2 regions of the Shewanella psychrophila genome follow, and region 1 is predicted to be linked to the other one. Evidence: predicted binding sites of a transcription regulator. Region 1 holds the regulator's gene; the other holds the start of a gene.
What was found. Region 1 encodes MetJ, which represses methionine synthesis genes. Its sites were predicted from a motif close to TAGACGTCTAGACGTCTA; they were not measured.
Positions count from the first base shown of each region.

Region 1 (5,916 bases):
CTAAGTTTATGTGTTAATTTCGATAAAGGGTCTGGGGGGCTGCTTCATCCTCAGATCTTAGCTCTCTTTCCCTGTGATCGCCTATTAAACTCCTAAGCATTGCCTGAGGCTAATGGCCTAGTGTGATTAGCCTACTTCTTAACTTCTTAATGATGGTGTATTTGTCTCTATGTTTGATGACTGACGAATAGCCGATACCTCCTTTTATCTCCTCTAGCATGAAGACAAATATCAGCCTGTGGTTTTAAGATAATTCCTAGGTCTTACTGCTGAGCATTTTATGGATTATGTGCTTTAGGGCAATAAAGAAAACTTACAAATAATAGCGCTGAATTTAGTGATTTATAAACTGAATTTATTAGCCATAAAGAGTGGTAAATATTCATATTTATTATCGGGTTAAGCTGGGTAGTTCTTAAGTAAGGCATCTTGTTAAAAAAAAGATCAAAATAAATCGATACAAGTGTTGGTTTTTTGAGTGTTTATCGTACACAATTCTGAATGTTGGACTATCTTTAAATTCGACTGTTTTTATGTGTCTCTACTTATTTCTGTGAGTTTTGTTCAGTGCGCTACGCTGGATTTTACCTAGTAGGAAGAAACGTAACAAACATCAAATAATAAAAATAAAGATAAGGGCTGAAAGGATGAAAATGCTCAAATTTGCACTTTACTGTGCACTACTACTACTCACCCCGTCGGTAGCTATCGCTGGGCAGCAATACTACGAGGCTAGAAGCGATGCCATGGGCGGTGCCGGTGTGGCCTCATCAAGCCGTGAGGGCGCTGGCTTCATTAATCCTGCTCTACTGGCCCTGCAAACACCTAAATTCAATAATTTTGCCATGTTACTACCCGTGATCGGAGCCGATGGTGCCGATAAAGATCAGATGATAGATAAGTTTGATTCCCTGCAAGACTCTTATGATGCACTAGATGCTGCCATTACAGTCGGTGATGCTACTTCAGTCGATCTCTATCGTGGTGAGTTAGTCACCGATCTCGAGTCTTTAAAAGATAACAATGCTTATGTGAGTACAGGTATTGGATTCTCTATCGTATTACCCACACATAAAATGCCCATGGCGGTGTTTTATAAGAGCTATATGGATGCCATTGGAGTCGCAGCCATTGCCCAATCTGATATTGATACTCTTAATGGGTTAGATCCAAATAATCCTTCAGAACTGGCAGACCTAGATTCACAGGGAGCTGTGGTTGCCGGTGTGGTTTCTGATTTAGGCGTAGCCTTGAGCTTTCCACTTTCAATTGTCAATATGCCCATTGCAGTCGGGGTATCACCTAAGCTTCAGCGTATAGATACCTATAACTATGCCGTTAGTGCGAATAACTTCGAGGCTAGTGATTTTGATGATTTTAAGTATAGAAACGACGAGGTCACTTTTAACTTAGATGTTGGTGTCGCCATGAAACCTGTAGAAGGTTTGGTTGTGGGGCTATCTGGTCGAAACCTTATTAGTCAGGATGTGGAGACGGTAGAAGCACAAGGCCGTAAATTTACCTATCAAGTTAAGCCACAATTTACTGCAGGTATCGCCTATGACTGGGACAGTATAAGTTTAACCTCAGATATCGATCTGAACGCCTATAAACGCTTCGAAGAAGTTGGTGGTACTCAGTATTGGCGCGTTGGTGGTGAGTTGAAAGCTACGGATTGGTTTGCACTGCGTTTAGGTTACCGTCACGATATGAAAGACACGACGGCTGATATTTACTCTTTAGGTACAGGCTTCGAATTTGGTCGAGTCTTTTATCTGGACTTTACCGGCATGGTCGGCAGCGATGATGCTATAGGCGGTGTTTTACAAACGTCATATCATTTTTAAATTTAAAGAAGTTTCGAGGGCGCTTCGCTACGAGTTCGCCAACAAGTTGGCTGCGAGCTAAAAGCAAAAGCTTTTCGCTTCTGACTTTTCTTGAACTCGTAGGAGCGAAGCTCCGTACTCGCACCTTCTCTTAGCCTAATTCCATTAATGACTTCACCGCCAATATCGTTGCACAGATTGAACATAATATGAGTGTTGCCTTGCGAGTCTTATCTTTATCAACATGCCCTATCAGTCTCCCCGCGACCACATAACCTAAGATCACCGAAGGCAGAAGCAATAGCGACAGCCATAGATGTTTGATGCTAAGCAGACCTGTGATCCCAAGAATCACAAGCGCGATCAGTGAGCTGAAGATGAAGAAAGCCGATAGGGCCGCACGAAACTGACGGGCATCTTTTCCTGAAAGCAAAATTGCCAGTGGTGGGCCACCGATAGCGGCAATATTACCAAATACACCAGATATCACGCCGGCGCCAAACAGGCTCTTGCGGTTAACGGCTATGTTGAACTTAAGCAAACTCAATATGACCGCCGTGGCAACGATGCCCGATATGGCCAGTCCAAGAATGGGTTGTGGTGCATATATCAATAGACCTGCCCCGAGAAAACCACCAGGAATGCGTCCAAGAAGGGCATATTGCAGCCCATTAAACTCAAGGGCACCTCGCTCTCTAAACAGGGTCAGCAAGGAGATAGAGAAGCCCATGATGATAACCGGGGCCGGTACTAGCTCTGGATCGACAATATACAGCAGAGGAGAGGCGACAATGGCTAAACCAAAACCGATAAGGCTCTGGGTCAAGGCACCACAGAAGATGATAAGGGAAGCTAAAGCTAATGTGGTTGGATCTATCATTGAAAGCACGGCATTTTCTCTCAATTGTACTGTGATGGTTAAGGCGTTAGCCTTGTTAATTAATATGAAAGGCTTCGATATTAATCTTTTAGTCGGGCTCGATTGTTTCTGCAGGGTCGAAACTAGTGTGGAAGCAAACAGGGATCGCAATGCGATCCCTGAAACTGACTGAACAAGATTTAAGTGAGTATGATTACTCTACATCTTCCCATTCGATACCCATCTGATCCATCAAGCGCTTCACTTCAGCAGGGATAGTATCAGGCTTATCTTTAGACAAGTCATCATCGTTAGGCAGAGGTTGGCCTGTGTATGCATGCAAGAATGCCTCGCAAAGCAATTCACTATTGGTGGCATGACGTAGGTTGTTAACCTGACGACGGGTGCGCTCATCGGTAAGAACCTTAAGTACCTTCAAGGGAATAGAAACAGTAATTTTTTTTACTTGTTCATTCTTCTTGCCGTGTTCAGCATATGGGCTAATATAATCGCCATTCCACTCAGTCATTGACTCACCTGTATATTCAAAATTCGGGGCAGATTTTAACCCTTTAAATTGTGCAGTCAAATTATTGCCTCTTATTTATGACAATTGCAAATAGATTTCCATATGTTTGGACGTCTAAACGTCTATATTTGGTTGACGCTGGGCTTTCCCTTAGGTACATTTAGACGTCCAGACATCTCCTGTCCAATTTTTGTTGGGAGGAAGGTGTTCAGTAAATAGTTCTAGGAGTAGTAGATGACCGAACGTAAGTTAGCCACAATTGCAGTGCGTCAAGGGATTGAGTCCGATACCCAACATGGTGCCGTGGTGCCTCCCATCTATTTGTCGACTAACTACTCTTTCGATGGGCACAAGAACCCCAGAGATTTTGACTATAGCCGTTCGGGAAATCCGACTCGTTCTATTCTCGGTGATGCCATCGCTGGACTGGAGAAAGGCGCAACAGGTGTGGTGACTTGTACTGGCATGGCTGCGATCACATTAGTGACTAGCCTGCTTGGTCCCGATGATCTGCTAATCGTTCCCCATGACTGTTATGGGGGAAGTTATCGTCTATTTACTAACTTAGCCAAGAAGGGGGCCTTCAAGCTTGCTGTGGTGGATCAGACTGACAATATAGCACTGGAAGCCGCTATTGCCCAGAAGCCTAAGATGGTCTGGTTGGAAACACCATCGAACCCTTTACTGCGTGTCGTCGATATCGAAGAAATTTCCAAGGCGAGTAATGCCGTCGATGCCCTAGTCGTTGTCGATAATACGTTCTTGTCTCCCATTTTACAGCAGCCACTCTTGCTCGGTGCCGATATTGTTATCCATTCGACTACTAAATATATCAATGGCCACAGCGATGTAGTCGGTGGTGCTGTCGTCGCTAAAGATGCCGAGTTAGGTGAGTTATTGCATTGGTGGTCTAATACCTTAGGCCTAACAGGATCTGCTTTTGATAGTTATCTTACCCTACGCGGTATTCGTACCTTAGCGGTACGTATTCGTGAACATCAGGCTAATGCACAACGGGTGTTAGCGGTATTAACTGCCAGCGAGGCGGTCGATAAAGTTTACTATCCAGGTCTTAGTGATCACCCTGGTCATAAGATTGCTGCTAAGCAGCAAAAGGGCTTTGGTGCCATGCTCAGTTTCGAGCTTAAAGGCGGAGAAACGCAGTTGGTAGCTTTTCTTGACAAATTATCTGTGTTTTCTGTCGCAGAAAGTTTAGGTGGGGTAGAGAGTTTAGTCGCAGTTCCTGCGACAATGACCCACAGAGCTATGGAGCCAGAGGCTCGAGCAGAAGCTGGGGTAAAAGAGACCCTAATCCGTCTTTCAGTGGGTATCGAAGATGCCGACGATTTAGTTGCCGATATTGAAGCTGGACTCGCTGCAGCGGCGAGTTGTTAATCTCGGTAGATAGGAGTTAAAGATGGCGCGTTGTCATTTGCACAAATTTGGTGGTTCTAGCTTAGCGGATGCAGATTGCTACCGCCGTGTTGCTCATATCCTTCTCACTCACGGCAATAGCGATGATCTCGTCGTTGTATCGGCCGCAGGTAAGAGCACCAATTTTCTTTATAAATTATTGGAACTCAAAGACACTGGTCAGCTATGGCAGGAAGAGTTGCAGGTGTTAATCAGCTTTCAACAGAATCTGATCGAACAGCTGCTTTCTAACGAGCAGGCCAGAAGCCTGAGAGAGCGTTTGTCTATCGACAAGTATCAGCTCATCAGTCTGTTTTCTCTAGAGTCGTTAAACGAGTATAAAAGAAGTGAAGTGGTGAGCTTTGGTGAGCGTTGGTCCGCTCGTCTCTTGGCTGCTTTACTCAGAGAGTCCGGCGTTGCAGCATCAGATGTCGATGCCAGAAGCTTGTTGCTAGCCGATGAAGGAGGCGTGCCGCAGATCAGACTCGATGAATCTCGATCACGAGTTCAGAAAACCCTTGGTGAGCATCCCAACGAAAGATTGATTATCACAGGCTTTATCTGCGCCAACAGCCGTGGCGAAACCTTACTACTAGGGCGTAATGGTTCAGATTATAGTGCGACCTTGATTGCCAGTTTAGCTAATATCGAACGTGTCACCATCTGGACTGATGTGGAAGGTGTATTCAACGCCGATCCAAACAAGATTAACGATGCCAAACTACTTAAGAGCCTATCTTTAGATGAAGCTAATCGCTTAGCGCATCTGGGCTCACCCGTGCTGCATAACCGTTCTCTACAGCCCCTATTTGACACTCAAGTGAGTCTGGCTGTTCGTTCCAGCTATGCCTCTCATACCGATTTCACCTTAATTGCACCAAAGAGCTCTCAAGCCAGTGCTCCGGTGGTGACTAATCTGTCCAGTGTCTCTCTGTTTAGTTTCAGAATCAGTAGTGATACTGCTAATTTGGCTGAGTTATTGGAAGTGGCTGGCTTGATCCCGTTAGCCCATTGGAAGTTGGCTCATAACCGAGTTGAGCTGGCTTTTACCCATGAGAATCAGAAACAAGTTCAAGCTATCCTGGCAACCGATGCCCTGGAAGTTTCTGACATACATATTCGAGAAGATCTAGGTTTAGTAGCCTTGGTCAGCGCCGATGCCGGGCTGTACCGCCGTGGCTTCGCTCGACTGCTGAGCAGAGATGCAAGACCATTGTTTAAAGATGGTTTAAGTCTGGTGACTTTAGTTCCGACATCACAAGTTAACCTGCTGACTCAAAAAGTGCATC
Region 1 is NZ_CP014782.1:3,385,753-3,391,668, reverse strand. It holds gene sps_RS14585 (OmpA family protein) at 1-4, shown strand, start outside; gene sps_RS14580 (conjugal transfer protein TraF) at 648-1,847, shown strand; gene sps_RS14575 (sulfite exporter TauE/SafE family protein) at 1,978-2,715, opposite strand; gene metJ (met regulon transcriptional regulator MetJ) at 2,900-3,214, opposite strand; gene metB (cystathionine gamma-synthase) at 3,449-4,609, shown strand; gene sps_RS14560 (bifunctional aspartate kinase/homoserine dehydrogenase II) at 4,632-5,916, shown strand, end outside.

Region 2 (5,916 bases), 2.0 Mb from region 1:
ATATTACCTGTATTTTATGGGGTACTTTCTTTAATGCAGGGCGCAGCGACATTAAGATCTCCTCAAGATACTCTTTAAGCCCGAAATCTCTAACCTGCTCACTGGATTGATCTACTGCGACCCGTTTAAAGCTCTGAATCAATTTAGATGCCCTGGCATTGTTCTTGAGAATAATGTCCATCGCCTCGGTGCAGGTTTGCATGAAACTTTTAAACTCCTCTTCACTCAGGTCACCAGTACCGAACATCTTCTTCAGTGCGATAACCTCATCATGTAAATGCGATGCCGCAGTCACACAGACACCGATTGGCGTATTGATCTCATGGGCTATACCGGCCACCATTTTGCCAAGCGATGCTTGCTTTTCGGTTTCAACCAGATGAGCCTGAGCGCTCTTTAGTTTATCTAAGGTCTCTTGTAGCTCGCGTGTTCTGTCATCAACTATGCCCTCCATCTGCTCTGAGTATCGTTTAGCTAACAACTCTTTCTCTTTAGAATAGTTAAGTTGCTGCCTTAACTGAGCCGGACTTATTTTTAACTGTGCCAGTAACTGACCGTAATAGCGCTCTAAGGTGCGGATCTCTTGTTCGGAATAAAGGTTAGATTGAGTCACCACCATATGAGCCACAGCCGCTCCGGTGATACCACTCAACTGCCTCTCTGTGGTTCGCTCCAGGTTCGCCAGCTCCTGTACATTGATAATATGAGCCTCACCGAGCTCAGCTTCAATCAGACAAGCTGCCATTTTTGTCTCGGCGTATTCAGGAGTCAGATACTGACTGAATATGCCCTTGAGTAATTTAAGCTTGGGCTCAATTTCAATATCTCTGGGTAAGGTATCCATAATGGCTTCATCTTCTGCCACACGCTCGGCCATCACATCCATAAACTCCGCATTATAACGCTTCTCCTCCCCAGACATCTTAGAGTACAGACTGCCTAATACCAGCGCCGAAATGTTCGCAGCCATGGACCAGAAAGCCCCATGGCTGACCTTATGCATCTCGGTTCCCAATAGATGCTCAGGATGTAGCCAACCAATTCCGAAGGGACCCGTTAACAAAATATCCGCATTGATCCAGCCACTCTTCATAATCGCAGGTAAAAGCAGACAATAGGCCCAGATACCAAAGCCTGCACACAGACCGGCAAATGCCCCCTTTGATGTGACTTGAGGCCAATATAAACCGGCAATAACCAAGGGCAGAAACTGCAACACGGCGCAGAATGAGATCATGCCCATGTTCACCAACATGTAGGACTCGCCCAAGTAAAGGTAAAACATCTGCCCAGCCCCCAGCACGATAAAAACAGCCAACCAGCGAGATTGCAGCAAATACTTCTTCAAGCGGCTGTCCGGCCTAAACCACTGAATGAGAGGCAAAACCAAGTGGTTACTGAACATGGTCGATAAGGTCATTCCCGACACCATGAGCATAGCCATAGAAGCAGAAAAACCACCGATGAACACGAATATGGTCAATAGTTCTTGCCCGGCTAACATAGGAATAGACAACATATAACTGTCTGCAGTTTCAGGTCCTAGCAGCAGCAAGCCTGCCGCCGCAATCGGGGTGACAAACAGGGTCATCAGGATTAGATAGATAGGCAGCCACCACTGCACTTTTTTGACATGATTAGGATCCGGATTCTCCACCACCATCACATGAAACTGGCGCGGCAATAACATAAAGGCTGTTCCGGCTAATATGAGGTAACTAAACCAAGTGACAAATGCGGGCTTCGACGACATCTTAGCCGCAGCCTCAGGCATCTTCTGCTCCAATTGAGCAAAGATATCTAGGGGAGAGTCGAACATCACGAAACAGATAAATACCCCGACGGTCAACATGGCCGCTAGCTTAACAAGGCCTTCGACCGCCAAAGCCAACATCATGCCAGGGTGTCGCTCGGTTGGATCCAGATGACGGATACCGAACACTATGGTAAACAGGGCGACACCCAGCCAAACCAGCCAAGCGATGGAGAGTTTAGCCTCGACTTGCAAACCCAAAAGCAAGTCGATAGACGTATTTATCGCCTTAAGTTGCAGGGCTAAATAAGGCACTATTCCGATCATGGCAACTAACGCGGCGAGCCCAGCCAGCGACACACTACGATTAAATCTGGCCGAGAGAAAATCGGCGATACTGGTCACCCTGTAGATCTGCTTAATCAGCAAGATACGTTGCATCAAGGGCCAGATAACTATCATCAACAAGGTCGGCCCCAGGTAAATAGATAGCATCAATATACTGGATCGAGTGGCGATACCGACACTGCCAAAGAAGGTCCAGCTAGTACAATATATGGCTAAGGACAGAGCATAAACTGCGGCACTGGTGGTGAGTTTTTGTGCTCTCTCGCTACCGGATTCGGCCCAGGCAGCAATCACATACAGCAAGCCCACATAAGCCAATATGATCAACAGCAGACTCGTCGCACTAATCATACTGCCACCTCGACTTTGAAAGTGAGAGCAGTACACGAGTCACTACCGCATTCAGCACTCGTCGCAGGAACGGCAATCACATACAGCAAGCCCACATAAGCCAATATGATCAACAGCAGACTCGTCGCACTAATCATACTGCCACCTCGACTTTGAAAGTGAGAGCAGTACACGAGTCACTACCGCATTCAGCACTCGTCGCAGGAACGGCAATCACATACAGCAAGCCCACATAAGCCAAAATGATCAGCAGCAGACTCGTAGCGCTAATCATACTGCCACCTCGACTTTGAAAGTGAGAGCAGTACACGAGTCACTACCGGATTCAGCACTCGTCTCAGGAGCAGCAATCACATACAGCAAGCCCACATAAGCCAATATGATCAACAGCAGACTCATCGCACTAATCATGTCACTACCTTGGCTTTTACATAAACCCCTTTATCTTGGATAATTGAAGGGGTTAGACCACAAAGCACAGGCTTTACCAACTTAACGAGAGGTAGGAGATTTGATTGAGGCTCCAATACATGTCTACACATCATCGACTAACCTACTTAGTCAAAGCATATAAAAATAAAATTAAAGACAGCCAAATCAGTGTGATGCTCAGCAACATGCTAGATAGGCTGAATACAATGTTGCTGGCGGCTGGCCATGAGACAATAAAAAACCACATTATTAGGGCCAACAGTCTGAAGGCTGCTTGATTATTATTTTTCCTCCACACCACACTTCTCCTGTAAAGAGCCTGTTTAAAGCATAGTTCAGACCTTAAAAGAGTGGAAAAATCATTCACAAATAAGTCAATATACAAGGCGATAGAATACACAATATGGCGACTCGACACAGATACGTGTCTGGTTTAGTATAGACGTCTATACGTATAAACATCCAAACGACACCACGCAGTGGTTTCAATAGAGATGCAGCGCAGATCTATTAAGGCAGGTAGAATTTATGGCCAGTGTCACCCTCAGTACCCAGAAATTAACTAAAGAGAAAGGTCAACAGCTCACCTTAAAATTGACCCGACAACTCGAACAAGGGATCCTCATTCTCGATGGCGCCATGGGCACCATGATCCAGGACCTTAAGTTAGAAGAGGAAGATTTTCGCGGCGAACAGTTCAAAGACTGGCATAAAGATGTAAAAGGCAACAACGACATGTTGGTGCTCACCCAAGCCGAAGCTATCAAGGGTATTCATAAACAATACCTGCTGGCTGGCGCCGATATTATCGAGACCAACACCTTCAACGCGACGCCCATCGCCATGGCTGACTACGACATGCAGGCGTTCTCGGCTCAGATAAACCTTGAGGGGGCCCGACTCGCCCGCGCTGCTGCCGATGAAGTTGAGCAAGAGACTGGTCGCAGCTGTTATGTAGCCGGTGTACTCGGCCCAACTAACCGCACCTGTTCTATTAGCCCGGACGTGAACGACCCTGGATACCGAAATGTCACATTCGATGAGCTGGTCGAGGCTTATGTCGAGTCTATCAATGCCCTGATTGAGGGCGGTGCCGATATCATCATGGTAGAAACCATTTTCGATACCTTAAACGCCAAGGCCGCCCTGTTTGCCGTCGAGACTGTTTATGATGATCTGGGTGCACGCTTGCCTATCATGATATCCGGTACCATTACCGATGCATCTGGCCGCACCCTGACCGGGCAAACCACCGAAGCCTTCTACAACTCACTACGTCATGTTAAGCCGCTATCTATTGGCCTTAACTGCGCCCTGGGGCCTAAAGAGCTGCGCCCTTATGTGGAAGAGCTATCTAAAATTTCCGAGTGTTTCGTCTCGGCTCATCCAAATGCGGGCCTGCCCAATGAGTTTGGTGGCTATGATGAGACCCCCAAGCAGATGGCCGATATTATCGGTGAGTGGGCCGAGGAAGGCTTCCTTAATATAATCGGTGGCTGTTGTGGTACCACGCCGGATCATATCCGTGTCATCCGCGAAGCCGTAATCAAATACCCTGCCCGTCCGCTACCGGACATCCCGGTGGCCTGTCGCCTGTCTGGTCTTGAGCCGCTGACGATTGATGAGAACTCGCTGTTTCTTAACGTAGGTGAGCGTACCAACGTCACAGGTTCGGCCAAGTTTCTGCGCCTTATCAAGACAGGTGAATTCGAAGAAGCGCTATCGGTAGCCCGTGATCAAGTAGAAAACGGCGCGCAGATCATCGATATCAACATGGATGAGGGTATGCTCGACGGCGTCGAGATCATGCACAAGTTCCTCAACCTTATCGCCTCCGAGCCCGACATATCTCGTGTGCCGATTATGATCGACTCCTCTAAATGGGAAGTGATCGAAGCCGGTCTCAAGTGTATTCAGGGTAAAGGTATCGTTAACTCCATCTCGCTTAAAGAGGGAGAAGAGAAGTTTATCCAGCAGGCCACTTTAGTTAAGCGTTACGGCGCCGCAGCCATCATCATGGCGTTTGATGAACAGGGGCAGGCCGATACTAAGGCACGCAAGATAGAGATCTGTACCCGCGCTTATCGGGTATTGGTGGATAAGGTAGGCTTCCCGCCGGAAGATATTATCTTCGATCCCAATATTTTCGCCATCGCCACAGGTATCGAAGAGCACGACAATTATGCCGTCGACTTTATCGAGGCCACCCGCGAGATAAAACGCACCTTGCCCCACGCCATGATCTCGGGCGGTGTATCTAATGTTTCCTTCTCTTTCCGTGGTAACAACCCGGTGCGAGAGGCCATTCATGCTGTGTTCCTTTATCACGCGATTCAGGCTGGCATGGACATGGGTATCGTCAACGCTGGTCAATTAGCCATCTATGACGATATCGACCCAGAGCTAAAGAAAAGCGTCGAGGCCATAGTAGGGAATTTCCCTTGCACCGCTGTCGATAAGAATGGCGATGCAACCAATAACACCGAGCTGTTATTAGAAGTGGCGGAAAAATTCCGCGGTGACGGCAGTCAAACTGCCAAAAAAGAAGATCTAGAATGGCGCAGCTGGGAGGTCAATAAACGTCTGGCTCACGCCTTGGTTAAAGGCATCACAGATTATATCGACGAAGACACAGAGGAGGCGCGAGCGGCAGCAAGCCGTCCCCTGGATGTGATTGAAGGCGCCTTGATGGACGGCATGAATGTGGTTGGCGACCTATTTGGCTCGGGCAAGATGTTCCTGCCTCAGGTCGTTAAGTCTGCCCGTGTGATGAAAAAAGCCGTGGCTTATCTGAACCCTTATATCGAACTCGAAAAGACTCCGGGTCAGTCAAACGGCAAGATTTTAATGGTCACAGTAAAAGGTGACGTACACGATATCGGCAAGAACATCGTCGGCGTGGTGCTGGCCTGTAACGGCTATGATGTTATCGATCTTGGAGTCATGGTACCGGTGGAGAAAATCATCGAAGTGGCCATAGCCGAAAATGTCGACATAATAGGCATGTCTGGGCTTATCACCCCGAGTCTGGA
Region 2 is NZ_CP014782.1:5,408,787-5,414,702, forward strand. It holds gene sps_RS23575 (sodium:solute symporter family transporter) at 1-2,452, opposite strand, end outside; gene sps_RS28595 (hypothetical protein) at 2,449-2,589, opposite strand; gene sps_RS28600 (hypothetical protein) at 2,586-2,726, opposite strand; gene sps_RS28605 (hypothetical protein) at 2,723-2,863, opposite strand; gene metH (methionine synthase) at 3,413-5,916, shown strand, end outside.
Region 2: metH (methionine synthase) is a predicted target of MetJ. The motif match lies at 3,324-3,341, and genes of this name have one in related genera.